Regions from separate parts of the Pseudomonas sp. E1BtOHC1 genome, predicted to be linked through region 1. Evidence: predicted binding sites of a transcription regulator. Region 1 holds the regulator's gene; the other holds the start of a gene.
The links. Region 1 encodes FliA, which starts transcription of late flagellar genes. Its sites were predicted from a motif close to CTAAAGTTTNNNNNNNNNNNGCCGNTAA; they were not measured.
Positions count from the first base shown of each region.

Region 1 (7,151 bases):
ATCCACACCAGGATCTGCATGGCCCGTTTGAAGGCACTCAACGGCGACTGCAGCAAGGCAGCGCCAATGGTCCCGCCAAGCACGATCAGTGCCGCCGGGCCATTGGCCAGGGCCGACAGGTGACCACCTTCCAGGTAGTTGCCGCCGATGATGGCGACAAACGCCATGATGATCCCGATAAGGCTGAGCACATCCATCAGAGACAGGCCTCGACCAGATGCCGGCCGATGTCGTCCAGGCTGTACACCGCATCCGCCAGGTTGGCTTTGACGATGGCCATGGGCATGCCGTAGATCACGCAGCTGGCTTCATCCTGGGCCCAGACCGCACTGCCACCCTGCTTGAGCAGACGCGCACCTTCACGGCCGTCAGCGCCCATACCGGTCAGTACCACCGCCAGAACTTTGTCGCTGTAAGATTTGGCTGCAGAACCGAAGGTGATGTCCACGCACGGCTTGTAGTTCAGGCGCTCGTCGCCAGGAAGAATCTTCACCGCACCACGACCGTCGATCATCATCTGCTTGCCGCCAGGAGCCAGCAGCGCCAGGCCCGGACGCAGGATGTCGCCATCCTCCGCTTCCTTGACGCTAATACGGCAGAGCTTGTCCAGACGCTCGGCAAAGGCCTTGGTGAAGGCCGCCGGCATATGCTGAATCAGCACGATAGGTGCCGGAAAGTTGGCCGGCAGTTGGGTCAGGACCCGCTGCAGCGCCACCGGGCCACCGGTGGAAGTACCGATCGCCACCAGCTTGTAGGCCTTGCGCTTGGGCGCCGGTGATGCCGGGCCGGCAGCCGGTGCCGGAGCACGGACTGGAGCAGGTGCAGGCGCTGGACGACTGCCGCCAAAGCTCGACGGCGCCGGAGCTGGAGCAGCCGGTTGCGGCGCCGGGGCGCTGTAGCTGCTGAAACGGCGATTACTGCGCGAAATGCTGTGGACTTTCTCGCACAGCAGTTGCTTGACCTTCTCGGGATTGCGCGAGATGTCTTCGAAATTCTTCGGCAGGAAATCCACAGCCCCGGCATCCAGCGCGTCGAGGGTCACTCGAGCGCCTTCGTGGGTCAGGGAAGAGAACATCAGGACCGGCGTCGGGCAGCGCTGCATGATATGCCGCACTGCGGTGATGCCATCCATCATCGGCATCTCGTAGTCCATGGTGATCACGTCCGGCTTGAGCGCCAGGGCCTGATCGATCGCCTCTTTACCATTGGTCGCCGTACCGACGACCTGGATATTCGAATCCGCTGAAAGAATTTCCGAGACGCGGCGGCGGAAAAAACCCGAATCGTCCACCACCAGGACTTTGACTGCCATAAACACTCCGTTAGGTGGGGCGAGGCCAACCGCCCCTCCCCGCCGAATCAAATACGCCGTGCGGCGTAACGCTTGAGCATGCTCGGAACATCGAGAATCAGAGCGATGCGGCCGTCACCGGTAATGGTGGCGCCGGACATGCCCGGGGTTCCCTGAAGCATTTTGCCCAAGGGCTTGATGACCACTTCTTCCTGGCCTACCAGCTGGTCGACGACAAAGCCGATCCGCTGGGTGCCCACCGAAAGGATCACTACGTGGCCTTCACGCTGCTCTTCATGAGCGGCGGAACTGACCAGCCAGCGCTTGAGGTAGAACAGGGGCAACGCCTTGTCACGCACGATCACCACTTCCTGACCGTCCACCACGTTGGTGCGGGACAGGTCGAGGTGGAAAATCTCGTTGACGTTGACCAACGGGAAAGCGAACGCCTGGTTACCCAGCATCACCATCAGGGTCGGCATGATCGCCAGGGTCAACGGCACCTTGATGACGATCTTCGAGCCCTGGCCCTTGGTCGAGTAGATATTGATCGAACCGTTGAGCTGGGAAATCTTGGTCTTCACCACGTCCATGCCCACGCCACGACCGGAGACGTCGGAAATCTCGGTCTTGGTGGAGAAGCCCGGGGCAAAGATCAGGTTGTAGCACTCGGTGTCGCTCAGGCGGTCGGCCGCGTCCTTGTCCATCACGCCGCGCTTGACGGCGATGGCCCGCAGTACGTTCGGGTCCATGCCCTTGCCGTCATCGGAAATCGACAGCAGGATGTGATCGCCTTCCTGTTCCGCCGCCAGCACCACCTTGCCACCGCGGGACTTGCCCGAGGCTTCGCGCTCTTCCGGCGATTCGATGCCGTGGTCCACCGCGTTGCGCACCAAGTGCACCAGCGGGTCGGCCAGGGCCTCTACCAGGTTCTTGTCGAGGTCGGTTTCTTCCCCCACCAGTTCCAGGTTGATTTCTTTCTTGAGCTGCCGGGCCAGGTCGCGAACCAGACGCGGGAAGCGCCCGAAAACCTTCTTGATCGGCTGCATGCGGGTTTTCATCACCGCGGTCTGCAGATCGGCCGTCACCACGTCGAGGTTCGACACGGCCTTGGACATGGCTTCGTCGCCGCTGTTGAGACCCAGGCGCACCAGACGGTTACGCACCAGAACCAGCTCGCCCACCATGTTCATGATTTCGTCCAGGCGCGCGGTATCGACCCGCACCGTGGTTTCTGCTTCGCTGGCAGGCTTTTCCGCTGGCGGCGCAGCCGCCGCGCGAGCAGGAGCCGGGGCCGGCTTCGGTGCTTCAGCCTTGGCCTCGGGCTTCTTCGCCACTGGCTTGGCGACTGCAGCGCTGGCTGTCGCAGGTGCAGCTGCCGCCGCCACGGCCGGCTTCGACGCACCCGGGGCTTCGGAGAATTTGCCCTTGCCGTGCAACTCGTCCAGCAGCGATTCGAATTCGTGATCGGTGATCAGGTCGCTGCCAGCGGCTGCCGCGCTTGGCGCAGCCACTGCCGGAGCAGGCGCCGCAGCCACGGCCGAATCCAGCGCATCCACGGCAAAGGTGCCCTTGCCATGCAATTGGTCCAGCAAGGCCTCGAATTCGTCGTCGGTGATTTCGTCGCCACCGGCGGCTGCGCCAGGCGTGGCGTTGGCCGCAGCCGGGGCCACCGCATCGGCGGCGAACTGGCCTTTACCGTGCAGTTGGTCCAGCAGCGACTCGAACTCGGCGTCAGTGATTTCATCGCTGGCCGGCTCGCCCGCAGCCACTGGAGCAGCGGCAGGCGCAGCCTCGGCGTCGGCCTTGGCGGCATTCAGCGAATCGAGCAGCAATTCGAATTCGTTATCGGTGATATCCCCGCCCTGGGCCTCAGGCTCGGCAACGGGTTCAGCCATCTCTTCCACAACAGGCGCTGGAGCCTCGGCACCGGCGGGTTCGGCCAGGCGCGCCAAGGCGGCCAGCAGTTCCGGTGTCGCGGCAGTAATTTCGGTGCGCTCACGGACCTGGCTGAACATGCCGTTCACCGCGTCCAGAGCCTCAAGCACCACGTCCATCAGTTCCGAGTCGACTCGCCGCTCACCCTTGCGCAGGATGTCGAAGACGTTCTCGGCGATGTGGCAGCACTCCACCAGCTCATTGAGCTGGAGGAAGCCGGCGCCCCCTTTAACAGTGTGAAAACCGCGAAAAATTGCATTGAGCAAGTCCGCATCATCTGGCCGGCTTTCCAGCTCGACCAGTTGTTCGGACAGTTGCTCTAGAATCTCGCCGGCCTCAACCAGGAAATCCTGAAGGATCTCTTCATCGGCGCCGAAGCTCATTAATGGGTGCTCCTAGAATCCAAGGCTGGAAAGCAAATCGTCTACATCGTCCTGACCGGACATAACGTCTTCCCGTTTATCGGCATGAATCTGCGGACCTTCACCCTTGGCGAGATGTTTTTGCGGATCTTTTTCAGCGAGGATCGATTCACGGTCATGTTCGATGCCGGCGAAACGATCGACCTGGCTGGCCATCAAGACGAGTTTGAGCAGATTGCTTTCGACTTCCGTGACCAACTGGGTCACACGCTTGATCACCTGACCGGTCAGGTCCTGGTAATCCTGCGCCAGCAGAATGTCGTTGAGGTGGCCCGATACGGTGCGGGTTTCCTGCTCGCTGCGCGTCAGGAAACTGTCGACCCGGCGTGCCAGTTCGCGAAACTCTTCAGCGCCGACCTCACGCCGCATAAAGCGCCCCCAGTCTGCGCTCAAGGCCTGGGCTTCAGTGCTCAGGCCGTTGACCAACGGGGTGCTGCTCTCTACCAGGTCCATGGTGCGGTTGGCTGCGGCTTCCGTGAGCCGGACCACATAGGACAGGCGCTCAGTGGCATCCGTGATCTGTGAAACTTCCTCGGCTTGCGGCATGTGCGGGTCAATCTGGAAATTGACGATTGCGCTATGCAGCTCGCGGGTGAGCTTGCCCACTTCCTGATACAGGCCGCGGTCACGGGTCTGATTGAGCTCATGGATCAATTGCACCGCTTCGCCGAACCTGCCCTTTTCAAGGCTTTCGACCAGTTCCAGCGCATGTTTTTTCAGGGTCGACTCAAAGTCGCCCAGTGAAGATTCGTTATGCTCCATAGCTCCCCCGTGGCGGAATGGCTACGCGTCTCAACCGATGCGTTCGAAGATTTTTTCGATCTTCTCTTTCAACGCCTGAGCCGTGAATGGTTTGACGACATAGCCGTTTACGCCGGCCTGGGCAGCTTCGATGATCTGCTCGCGCTTGGCTTCAGCAGTAACCATCAATACCGGCAGGTGCTTGAGTTTTTCATCGGCACGCACGTGGCGCAGCAGGTCGATACCGGTCATGCCCGGCATGTTCCAGTCTGTTACCAGAAAGTCGATGCTCCCGCTGTTGAGTACCGGAATGGCAGTGGTGCCATCGTCGGCCTCGACCGTGTTGGTGAAACCCAGATCACGCAACAGGTTTTTTATGATCCGCCGCATCGTTGAAAAGTCATCAACGATGAGGATTTTCATGTTCTTGTCCAATTCGACCTCCAAGCAGTCTTAAACGCATCCAGCACCTGAACGCGCCATTCAATCAATTCGGCATAACACACAACGACTGCATGGAGCACATACCGCAAGACCGGTGCAGCGCTTGCTTCACCGGTCCTGATCGCAGTGTCCCCACACTGCCTGTCAGCGCGCTCGCCACTCCCCCAAACGCCCCCGCAAGCGGGCTGCGCACTGGCTGTGTAACTGGCTGACCCGCGACTCGCTGACCCCCAGGACCTCACCGATTTCCTTGAGGTTCAGCTCTTCGTCGTAGTACAGCGCCAACACCAGTCGCTCGCGCTCCGGCAAATTGGCAATCGCATCCGCCAACGCAGCCTGGAAGCGTTCATCCTCCAGGTCCCGTGACGGCTCGAGATGAGCACTGGCGCCATCCTCATGCAGCCCTTCATGTTCGCCGTCCTGCAACAGGTCGTCGAAACTGAACAGGCGGCTGCCCAAGGTGTCGTTCAAAATCCCGTAATAATCGTCGAGACTCAATTGAAGTTCGGCCGCAACTTCGTGATCTTTAGCGTCACGACCGGTTTTAGCTTCAATTGCGCGAATGGCATCACTGACCATGCGCGTATTACGGTGCACCGAACGCGGTGCCCAATCGCCTTTGCGAACCTCGTCGAGCATCGCCCCACGGATACGAATACCCGCATAGGTTTCGAAACTCGCCCCCTTGCTCGCGTCGTATTTGGTCGACACTTCGAGCAAACCGATCATCCCGGCCTGAATCAGGTCTTCCACCTGAACACTGGCCGGCAACCGCGCCAGCAGGTGATAGGCAATACGCTTGACCAGGGGCGCGTAGCGCTCGATCAGTTCGTATTGGCTGTCACGTGCCGACTTCTTGTAGAGGTTGTAGCCGCTGGCAGTCATAGCACCGGTCCCGCTGTTTGATGCACTAGCCGCTCGACAAAAAACTCCAGATGCCCGCGTGGGTTCGCTGGCAACGGCCAGGTATCGACTTTTTGCGCGATGGCCTTGAACGCCAATGCACACTTCGAACGAGGAAAGGCTTCATAGACCGCACGCTGCTTTTGCACGGCCTTGCGTACGCTTTCGTCGTAGGGAACTGCGCCGACGTATTGTAAGGCCACGTCCAGGAAGCGATCCGTGACCTTGGTCAATTTTGCAAACAGGTTGCGCCCTTCCTGAGGGCTCTGGGCCATGTTGGCCAAGACCCGGAAACGGTTCATGCCATAGTCGCGGTTGAGCAGTTTGATCAGCGCGTAGGCGTCGGTGATGGAGGTCGGTTCGTCACAGACCACCAGCAACACTTCCTGGGCCGCGCGGACGAAACTGACTACCGAGTCACCAATACCTGCAGCGGTGTCGATCACCAGTACATCGAGATTGTCGCCGATGTCGCTGAAGGCCTGGATCAGACCGGCGTGCTGGGCGGGGCTCAGGTGCACCATGCTTTGGGTACCCGAAGCGGCCGGAACGATGCGAATGCCGCCAGGCCCCTGGAGCAGCACGTCGCGCAGCTCACAGCGCCCTTCGATGACATCCGCCAGGGTGCGCTTGGGGGTCAGACCCAACAGGACATCGACGTTGGCCAGTCCCAGATCGGCGTCCAGCAGCAAGACTCGCCGGCCGAGCTCAGCCAGAGCCAGGGACAAGTTCACTGACACATTAGTCTTGCCGACGCCACCTTTGCCGCCGGTCACCGCAATCACCTGTACGGGATGCATGCTGCCCATGTTCTTTCTTTACCTTGTCTTACTTAGACGGGGCCACATAACTGGCTGCGCGTTCACCATTGGAACAATGCATGGCAGACCATCGATGTAGATACACTGCAATCTATTCATGTCTACCTCAGCCGACCCGCTTGGTCGGGCTGTGATAGAGGTCAGCGAACATGTCGGCCATGGCTTCTTCGCTGGGTTCTTCCTGCATCTGCACGCTGACAGCGCGACTCACCAACTGGTGCCGGCGAGGCAGGTGCAAATCGTCGGGAATCCGTGGACCATCGGTGAGATAGGCCACCGGCAATTCGTGACTGATGGCCAGGCTCAAGACCTCGCCAAGACTGGCTGTTTCATCCAGTTTAGTCAGGATGCAACCGGCCAGACCGCAGCGCTTGTAGCTGTGGTAGGCAGCGGTCAGCACCTGCTTCTGGCTGGTGGTGGCCAGTACCAGGTAATTCTTCGCCCGAATCCCACGACCGGCCAGGCTTTCCAGTTGCATGCGCAACGCCGGGTCGCTGGCTTGCAGGCCGGCGGTGTCGATCAATACCACGCGCTTGCGCAGCAGCGGGTCCAGGGCCTGAGCCAGGGACTGGCCTGGATCGACATGGGTCA
Region 1 covers NZ_CP196023.1:2,684,868-2,692,018, reverse strand. Annotated here, with positions in the region: gene ACSSVC_RS12340 (flagellar motor protein) at 1-197, opposite strand, end outside; gene ACSSVC_RS12335 (protein-glutamate methylesterase/protein-glutamine glutaminase) at 197-1,312, opposite strand; gene ACSSVC_RS12330 (chemotaxis protein CheA) at 1,360-3,612, opposite strand; gene ACSSVC_RS12325 (protein phosphatase CheZ) at 3,625-4,413, opposite strand; gene ACSSVC_RS12320 (chemotaxis response regulator CheY) at 4,444-4,815, opposite strand; gene fliA (RNA polymerase sigma factor FliA) at 4,981-5,721, opposite strand; gene fleN (flagellar synthesis regulator FleN) at 5,718-6,548, opposite strand; gene flhF (flagellar biosynthesis GTPase FlhF) at 6,667-7,151, opposite strand, start outside.

Region 2 (7,151 bases), 1.7 Mb from region 1:
CGTGTGGCTTCGAAGAAGGCCTGGCGTTGCGCCAGTTGCGGCTGGCAGCGCTGGCCGTCGTCGCTCCAGGCCACATCCTCCGGGGACAGCAACAGGTGCAGGTGGTAATGCCGGGCCAGCAACTGGGGCTCCAGCCACGACGGGCAATCGCCGAACAGGATCCGGCTCCACAGCAGGTTGCTCAGCAGGTGCGTGTCGAGAATCAGTAGGGCGGGTTGCCGGGCCCGGGCCTGGTCCTCCCATGCCAACTGGCCACGGGCGATCTCGGGGATGTCCGCCAGGCAGGTATCGCGGCGCTCCTGCTCAATGAAGTGGCGCACGTACTCACCCACCTGGATGCCGCCGAAGTGCTTTTGCAGCTCGGCCGCCAGCCAGCTTTTGCCACTGGATTCGGGGCCGGTCAGTACCAGTACCTTCACGACTGCAACGCCGGGTCGGCGCGCCAGGTGCGCCAGCCCTGGACTGCCAGCAGGGTGAACAGGGCATAGAGCGCCGCGGTCAGGTACAGCTCCTTGTAGAGGAACAGACCGACGAAGATCACATCCACGGCGATCCACAGCGGCCAGCACTGCACGCGCTTCTGTGCCATCCACCATTGGGCCACCAGGCTGAAGGCGGTCAGGGCGGCGTCGAGCCAGGGTTGCGCGGCATCGGTCCAGTGGGCCATGGCCGCCCCCAATAACAGGCTGCCCAGCGCGCCGAGGGCCAGGCCCTGGAGCAAGCCAACGGCCTGCAGCTGGCTGACCGGGCGCCCCTGATGCTGCTCGCCGCCCCGGGTCCACTGCCACCAGCCATAAAGCTGCAGCACGGCGTAGACCACCTGCAGCAGCATGTCGGAATAGAGTTTGACCTCGTAGAAGATCCAGCTGTAGAGCAACACCATGACCAGGCCGATGGGCCAGCACCAGGGATTCTGTTTGACCGTCAGCCAGACGGCGATGACGCCTAGCGCAGCGGCAAACAGTTCAAGCCCGGACATGGCGGTTCCTTGGGGAAGTGGAGGAGGGGGCGGATTGTACCCAGTCTGGGCCCTGGGCGTTAGCCCGGGGCCATGACCCTGAGGTGACTCAGACGCGGAACTGGCGCAGCAGGTTGTTGAGCTGTTCCGACAGCTCCTTGAGGTGGCGGCTGGCGGCGCTGGAGTGTTGGGCCGCCAGAGCCGTGCCCTGGGACAGGCCAGCTGCCTGACCGACGTTGTGGTTGATGTCTTCCACCACATGGGCCTGTTGCAGGGTGGCGCTGGCAATCGAGGCGTTCAGGCCGTTGAGGGTGCGCAGGGCCTGGCCGATGGCGTTGAGGCTGGCCCCGGCCAGGCCCGCCTGCTCGATGGTCAACTGGGACGCGCGGCTGCTGTCGCCAATCACCTTGACCGCCGCTTCCGAGTGATTCTGCAGGCGCTCGATCATGCCCTGGATTTCCGCGGTCGATTGCTGGGTGCGCTGGGCCAGCAGGCGCACCTCGTCGGCCACCACGGCAAAACCCCGGCCTTGCTCCCCGGCCCGGGCCGCTTCGATGGCGGCGTTCAGGGCCAGCAGGTTGGTCTGTTCGGCAATGGAGCGGATCACTTCCAGCACGGTGCCGATCTGGGTGCTTTCTGCCGCCAGGGTGCGGATCACTTCTACCGCCTGGTCGATGGTGCCCGACAGTTGTTCGATCTGTTGCAGGCTGCCGTCGATATTGACCTGGCCTTGCTGGGCCTGGGCTTCGGCCTCGCGCACTTCACCGGCGGCGTGCTCGGCGTTCTTCGCGACATCCTGAACGCCACTGGTGACCTGACTGATGGCCGCGGCCACCTGTTCCATCTGCTGGGACTGTTGCTGGCTACGCTCCTGGGCCTCGGTGGCATTGCTGCCCAACTCGCTGGAGGATTGTTCCAGAGCGGCGGCGCTGGTCTGTAACTGCGTGACCACGCCACGCAATTTGGCGGTGAAACCGTTGAAGTGCCGGGCCAGCTCGGTGACTTCATCCTGGCCGTGGGTATCCAGGCTGCGGGTCAGGTCGCTTTCGCCGCTGGCGATATTGGCCATGGCGTGTACGGTTTCGCGCAGTGGGCTGACGATGCTGCGCACTATCAGTACCACCAGCCCGGCCATCAGCAGGGCAATCACCAGGCCGATGGAAGAGGCCCGCAGTACCTGGGCATAGAACTCCTGTTGCAGGTCATCGATGTAGACCCCGGAACCGATGATCCAGCCCCAGGGCTGGAACAGCTGGATATAGGAGGTCTTCTGCACCGGCTGCTCGGCCCCGGGCTTGGGCCAGCGGTAGTCCACCATGCCGGCGCCCTTGCTTTTGGCCAGGGCCACCATTTCGTTGAACACCTCGAAGCCGTCCGGGTCCTTGACTGCCGCCAGGTTTTGTCCGTCGAGCTTGGGGTTGGCCGGGTGCATGATCATCACCGGCGTCAGATCGTTGATCCAGAAGTAGTCGTTCTGGTTGTAGCGCAGCCCGCGAATCACCTGCAGCGCCTGCTTCTGCGCCTGTTCGCGGCTCAGGCTGCCGGCGGCCTCCAGGCCCTGGTAGTAGTTCAATACACCGGCGGCGGTCTGTACCACGTGTTGGGTTTTCTGCGCCTTGGCCTGGTACAGGTCACCATGAATCTGCTTGAGCATCATCACGCCCAGGGTCACCAGGGTCAGCACCGCCACGATCAGGATCAGCCACAAGCGCTGACTGATGGACATCTTGCGTAAGCTATTCATCATCCGGTCACTCCAGATTCTTGTTCTTGTCATAAAAGGCCGTGAGCATCCAAGCACGCCTGCCTTCGAGCGCCAACCCTACGGAAGTCCAATAACATCGCGGCGCATTTTGCGCCTGTCTGTTAGGATTTCGGCGCCTTCGCGCAAAACCTGAACCTTTCTGAAGTTTTCACAGAATTTTCATGGGTTTGTGTTGATCTTATGGGCGCCGAAATCTCGGCTACGCTCGTCGCAGTGAACGCTTTGAATACTTAAAAAAGAGGCATGCCTGGTGCATCGCCTTATGGGGGATTGATGGATCTTTGGACCGCCGCGCAGGCATTGATACTTGGGATTGTCGAAGGCCTGACCGAGTTTTTACCCATCAGCAGCACCGGGCACCAGATCATCGTCGCCGACTTGCTCGACTTCGGGGGCGAGCGGGCGATGGCTTTCAACATCATCATTCAGCTGGGGGCAATTCTCGCGGTTGTCTGGGAATTTCGCCGCAAGATCTTCGATGTGGTGCTGGGCTTGCCCACACAACCCAAGGCCCAGCGCTTCACCGTCAACTTGTTGATCGCCTTCCTGCCGGCGGTGGTGCTGGGGGTGATCTTCGCCGACCTGATCCACGCCTACCTGTTCAACCCCATCACCGTGGCCACGGCCCTGGTGGTCGGCGGCATCATCATGTTGTGGGCCGAGCGCCGGCAGCATCAGGTACACGCCGAAACGGTGGACGAAATCACTTGGAAGGACGCGCTCAAGGTAGGCTGTGCCCAGTGCCTGGCGATGATCCCGGGCACCTCGCGTTCCGGCTCGACCATCATTGGCGGGCTGCTGTTCGGCTTGTCGCGCAAGACCGCCACCGAGTTTTCGTTCTTCCTGGCCATGCCCACCATGGTGGGGGCCGCGGTCTACTCCGGCTACAAGTACCGCCACCTGTTCCAGCCGGATGATTTCCCGGTGTTCGCCATCGGCTTCGTCACCGCCTTCATCTTCGCCATGATCGCGGTCAAGGGCTTGCTGAAATTCATTGCCAGCCACAGTTATGCGGCGTTTGCCTGGTATCGCATCGCCTTCGGCCTGCTGATCCTGGCGACCTGGCAGTTCGGCTGGGTTGACTGGACGGCGGTCAAGCCGTGACGACGGGCCGTAGCGAACCGCGTGCCGGCAGCGGCGCGCGTGTCCACAACCTGAAGCTCAAGTTGCTGGTCTTTGTCCTGCTGTGTGCACTGCCGTTGTTCGGCTCGTTGTCTCTATGGTGGCGAGGAATCTCGATCATCCCCCTGGTCGCCTATGGCGCCGTCAGCCTGCTGACCTTCCTGCTGTACTGGCACGACAAGCGTCGGGCCAGGGCCGAGGGGCAGCGCACGCCGGAGAAGGTCCTGCACGCTCTGGAACTGGCCGGTGGCTGGCCCGGCGCCTTGCTGGCTCAGCAGCTGTTGCGGCACAAGACCCGCAAGGTGTCCTACCAGACGCTGTTCTGGCTGATCGTCGCCCTGCATCAGGTCTATTGGATTGATCGGCTGTTCCTGGAAAACCGCCTGCTGAGCCTGTTCTAGAGCAGCAGGCCGACCTGGGTGCGCTTGGGCAGCTTGCTCACCACTAGTTGATGGGACGTTTGCAGCAAGGCCTTGAGTTCCTCGGCCCCCAGCGGGTAGGGGCTGTGCATGATGATCCAGTGAGCCCGGGCCAGATAGGGCGCCGGGGCAATGCCCGGACGGTCGACATGGCCAAGAAACAGTTCCCGGTCGACCTTGAAAGCCAGGGAGTCGCCCCGCAGGTTCTGCAGCGCAAACATCTTGTTGCCGGCAATCGAGAACACTCGTACGCCGCCCCATTTGTAGTCTTCCCGCGCGCCTGGCAGGCCCAGGCAGAATTGCGCCACTTGCTCTTCATTAAGGGTTGCGGCTTTCACAGGGCACGTTCTCCACAGCGTTCAAAGGATTCACTCAGGTGTTCGATCCAGGCCCGCACGGCCGGCAGCACACCCCGGCGGTGAGGATACACCGCTTGCAGCCAGCCGCCGGGCAGTGACCACTGGGGCAGTAGTTGCACCAGCTGACCGCTGGCCAGTTCCGCCTCGCAGTACAGCATTGGCAGTACGGTGCAGCCCAGGCCGGCGAGGGCACAGGCGCGACGGACGATGAAGTCATCGATGCCCAGGCGCGCTTCCAGGGCCAGGTCGCAGGCGTTGCCCTGTTGATCCAGCAACCGCAGGTGCACCAAGCGGTCGGCCTCAAGGGCGCCCAGTATCGGCAGGCGCCTCAGGTCTTGCGGGTGGGTCACCGGGTTGTCCCGCAGGAAGGCCGGGGAGGCGACCACCGCTGTCTGTGCCGGGCGCAGGCGTCGGGTGACCAACAAAGGATCTTCGTCGCCTTGCTCGCGCACCCGCAACGCCACATCTATGCCTTCGGTCACCAGATCGACACGGCGGTTGAGCAACAGCATCTCCAGCTGCACCTGAGGGTATTTCTCCAGAAAACTGCTCACCAGTGGCGTCAGCAATTCATGGGCCAGGCCCACCGGGCTCGACACCCGCAGGCGTCCTCGGGGCTCGCTGGCCATGCTGGCCACGGCCTCGTCGGCCATTTCCGCTTCCAGCAACATGGCTTGGCAATGGCGCAGGTAGCGTTCGCCCACGGCTGTGAGCTTGAGCTGCCGGGTTGTGCGCTGCAGCAGCCGGGCCTTGAGACGCTCTTCCAGTTCGGCGATGCGCCGCGACAGGCGCGACTTGGGAATGCCCAATTGGCGTCCGGCGGCGGCGAAGCCACCGGCTTCCACCACCTTGGCGAAGTAATAGAGATCGTTGAGGTCTTGCATGGGGAAGGGCTCGATTGTCCTGCTGATGGGACGAACTATCGCATTTATGCCGACTAATCAGCTATTGAATTCATCTGTAGGATTGCCAGCATCCGATCGCCCAGTGGCGGTCCTCACTTGGAGATCCCACATGAAACTTTTGCATATCGATTCCAGCATCCTGGGTGACAACTCGGCATCGCGCCAACTGAGCCACAGCGTGGTCCAGGCGTGGAAAGCCGCCCAGCCTGACCTGGCAGTGACCTATCGTGACCTGGCCGGCGATGCCATCAGCCACTTCTCGGCTGCGACCCTGGTGGCCGCCGGCACCGCCGCGGAACTGCGTGATGCCGCGCAAAAACACGAGGCCGAGCTCAGCGCCCAGGCCCTGGCCGAATTCCAGGCCGCCGACGCGGTGGTGATCGCGGCGCCCATGTACAACTTCACCATCCCGACCCAGCTCAAGGCCTGGATCGACCGCATCGCCGTGGCCGGCCAGACCTTCCGCTACACCGAAGCCGGTCCACAAGGCCTGTGCGGCGGCAAGAAGGTCATAGTGGTCTCGACCTCCGGCGGCCTGCACGTTGGCCAGGCCACAGGGGCGGCTCATGAGGACTACCTCAAGGTGCTGTTCGGCTTCCTCGGTATCACCGATATCGAATTCGTTCGTGCCCACGGCCTGGCCTACGGTGAAGATGTGCGCAACAAAGCCATGAGCGACGCTCAGGCTCAGATCAGCGAGCAGCTCTTCGCCGCGGCGTAAGACTTGTGTAAAGACGCTTTCCTGCACGGCAAGCGCCACTAGACTCTGTATTCTGATCACTGTTTGAAGTGATCGGAATGCGGAGTTTTTTTGTTGGCGGTTTTCAGTGTTTCTGGCCCAGGTTATGCAAGTTTTTCGCGGCGGGGAGTCCTGCTCCCTGGCGGTGCATCCGGAGTGACGGGCCAATCTCGCTTCAAGGCCTTGGCGGCAAGGGATGGCAGGGGCAATGGGCTTTCTCGATCCAGCGGCAAAGGTGGGCGTGTGATGAAACGTCTTTGTGCAATGTTACTGATCTGCCTGCTCAGCAGCCTGATTTCGGTGCAGGCCGCCCCTGCGCCACATCCGCACTGGAGCGTGGGCTTTCATGAGATGAGCTTTCTCGATCCCCTGGACCAGCAGCCGATGCGCGCCATCGCCTTTTACCCGTCCACCGGCATCGAGCACCCCAGTCAGGTCGAGGGTTATCAGATCGCCGCATCCCGGGATGCCAAGATCGCCATCGGCCGCTTCCCGATGCTGATGCTGTCCCACGGTAATACCGGCACGCCCCTGGCCCTGCACGACCTGGCCACGTCCCTGGCGCGCAAGGGCTTTGTCGTGGTGGCGGTGATTCATCCCGGTGACAACTCCAAGGACCACAGCCGCCTGGGCACCTTGAGCAACCTCTATGGACGGCCGATTCAGATTTCCGAAGCCATAACCGCCACCCTCGGCGACCCGATGCTGTCGCCCTTCGTCAATGCCGATCAGGTCGGGGTCATCGGCTATTCCGCCGGTGGCGAGACCGCCTTGATCCTGTCCGGCGCCACGCCTGACCTGGACCGTCTGCGGCGTTACTGCCAGGAACGTCCCGATGATCGCGATGCCTGCAATACCCAGGGCGAACTGATTGTCGACCGCGA
Region 2 covers NZ_CP196023.1:4,402,559-4,409,709, reverse strand. Annotated here, with positions in the region: gene ACSSVC_RS19860 (AAA family ATPase) at 1-419, opposite strand, end outside; gene pnuC (nicotinamide riboside transporter PnuC) at 416-979, opposite strand; gene ACSSVC_RS19850 (methyl-accepting chemotaxis protein) at 1,068-2,702, opposite strand; gene ACSSVC_RS19845 (undecaprenyl-diphosphate phosphatase) at 2,997-3,827, shown strand; gene ACSSVC_RS19840 (DUF1294 domain-containing protein) at 3,824-4,246, shown strand; gene ACSSVC_RS19835 (MmcQ/YjbR family DNA-binding protein) at 4,243-4,602, opposite strand; gene ACSSVC_RS19830 (LysR substrate-binding domain-containing protein) at 4,599-5,507, opposite strand; gene ACSSVC_RS19825 (FMN-dependent NADH-azoreductase) at 5,638-6,249, shown strand; gene ACSSVC_RS19820 (alpha/beta hydrolase family protein) at 6,514-7,151, shown strand, end outside.
Region 2: the regulator FliA is predicted to act here: its motif matches at 2,830-2,857, upstream of ACSSVC_RS19850 (methyl-accepting chemotaxis protein).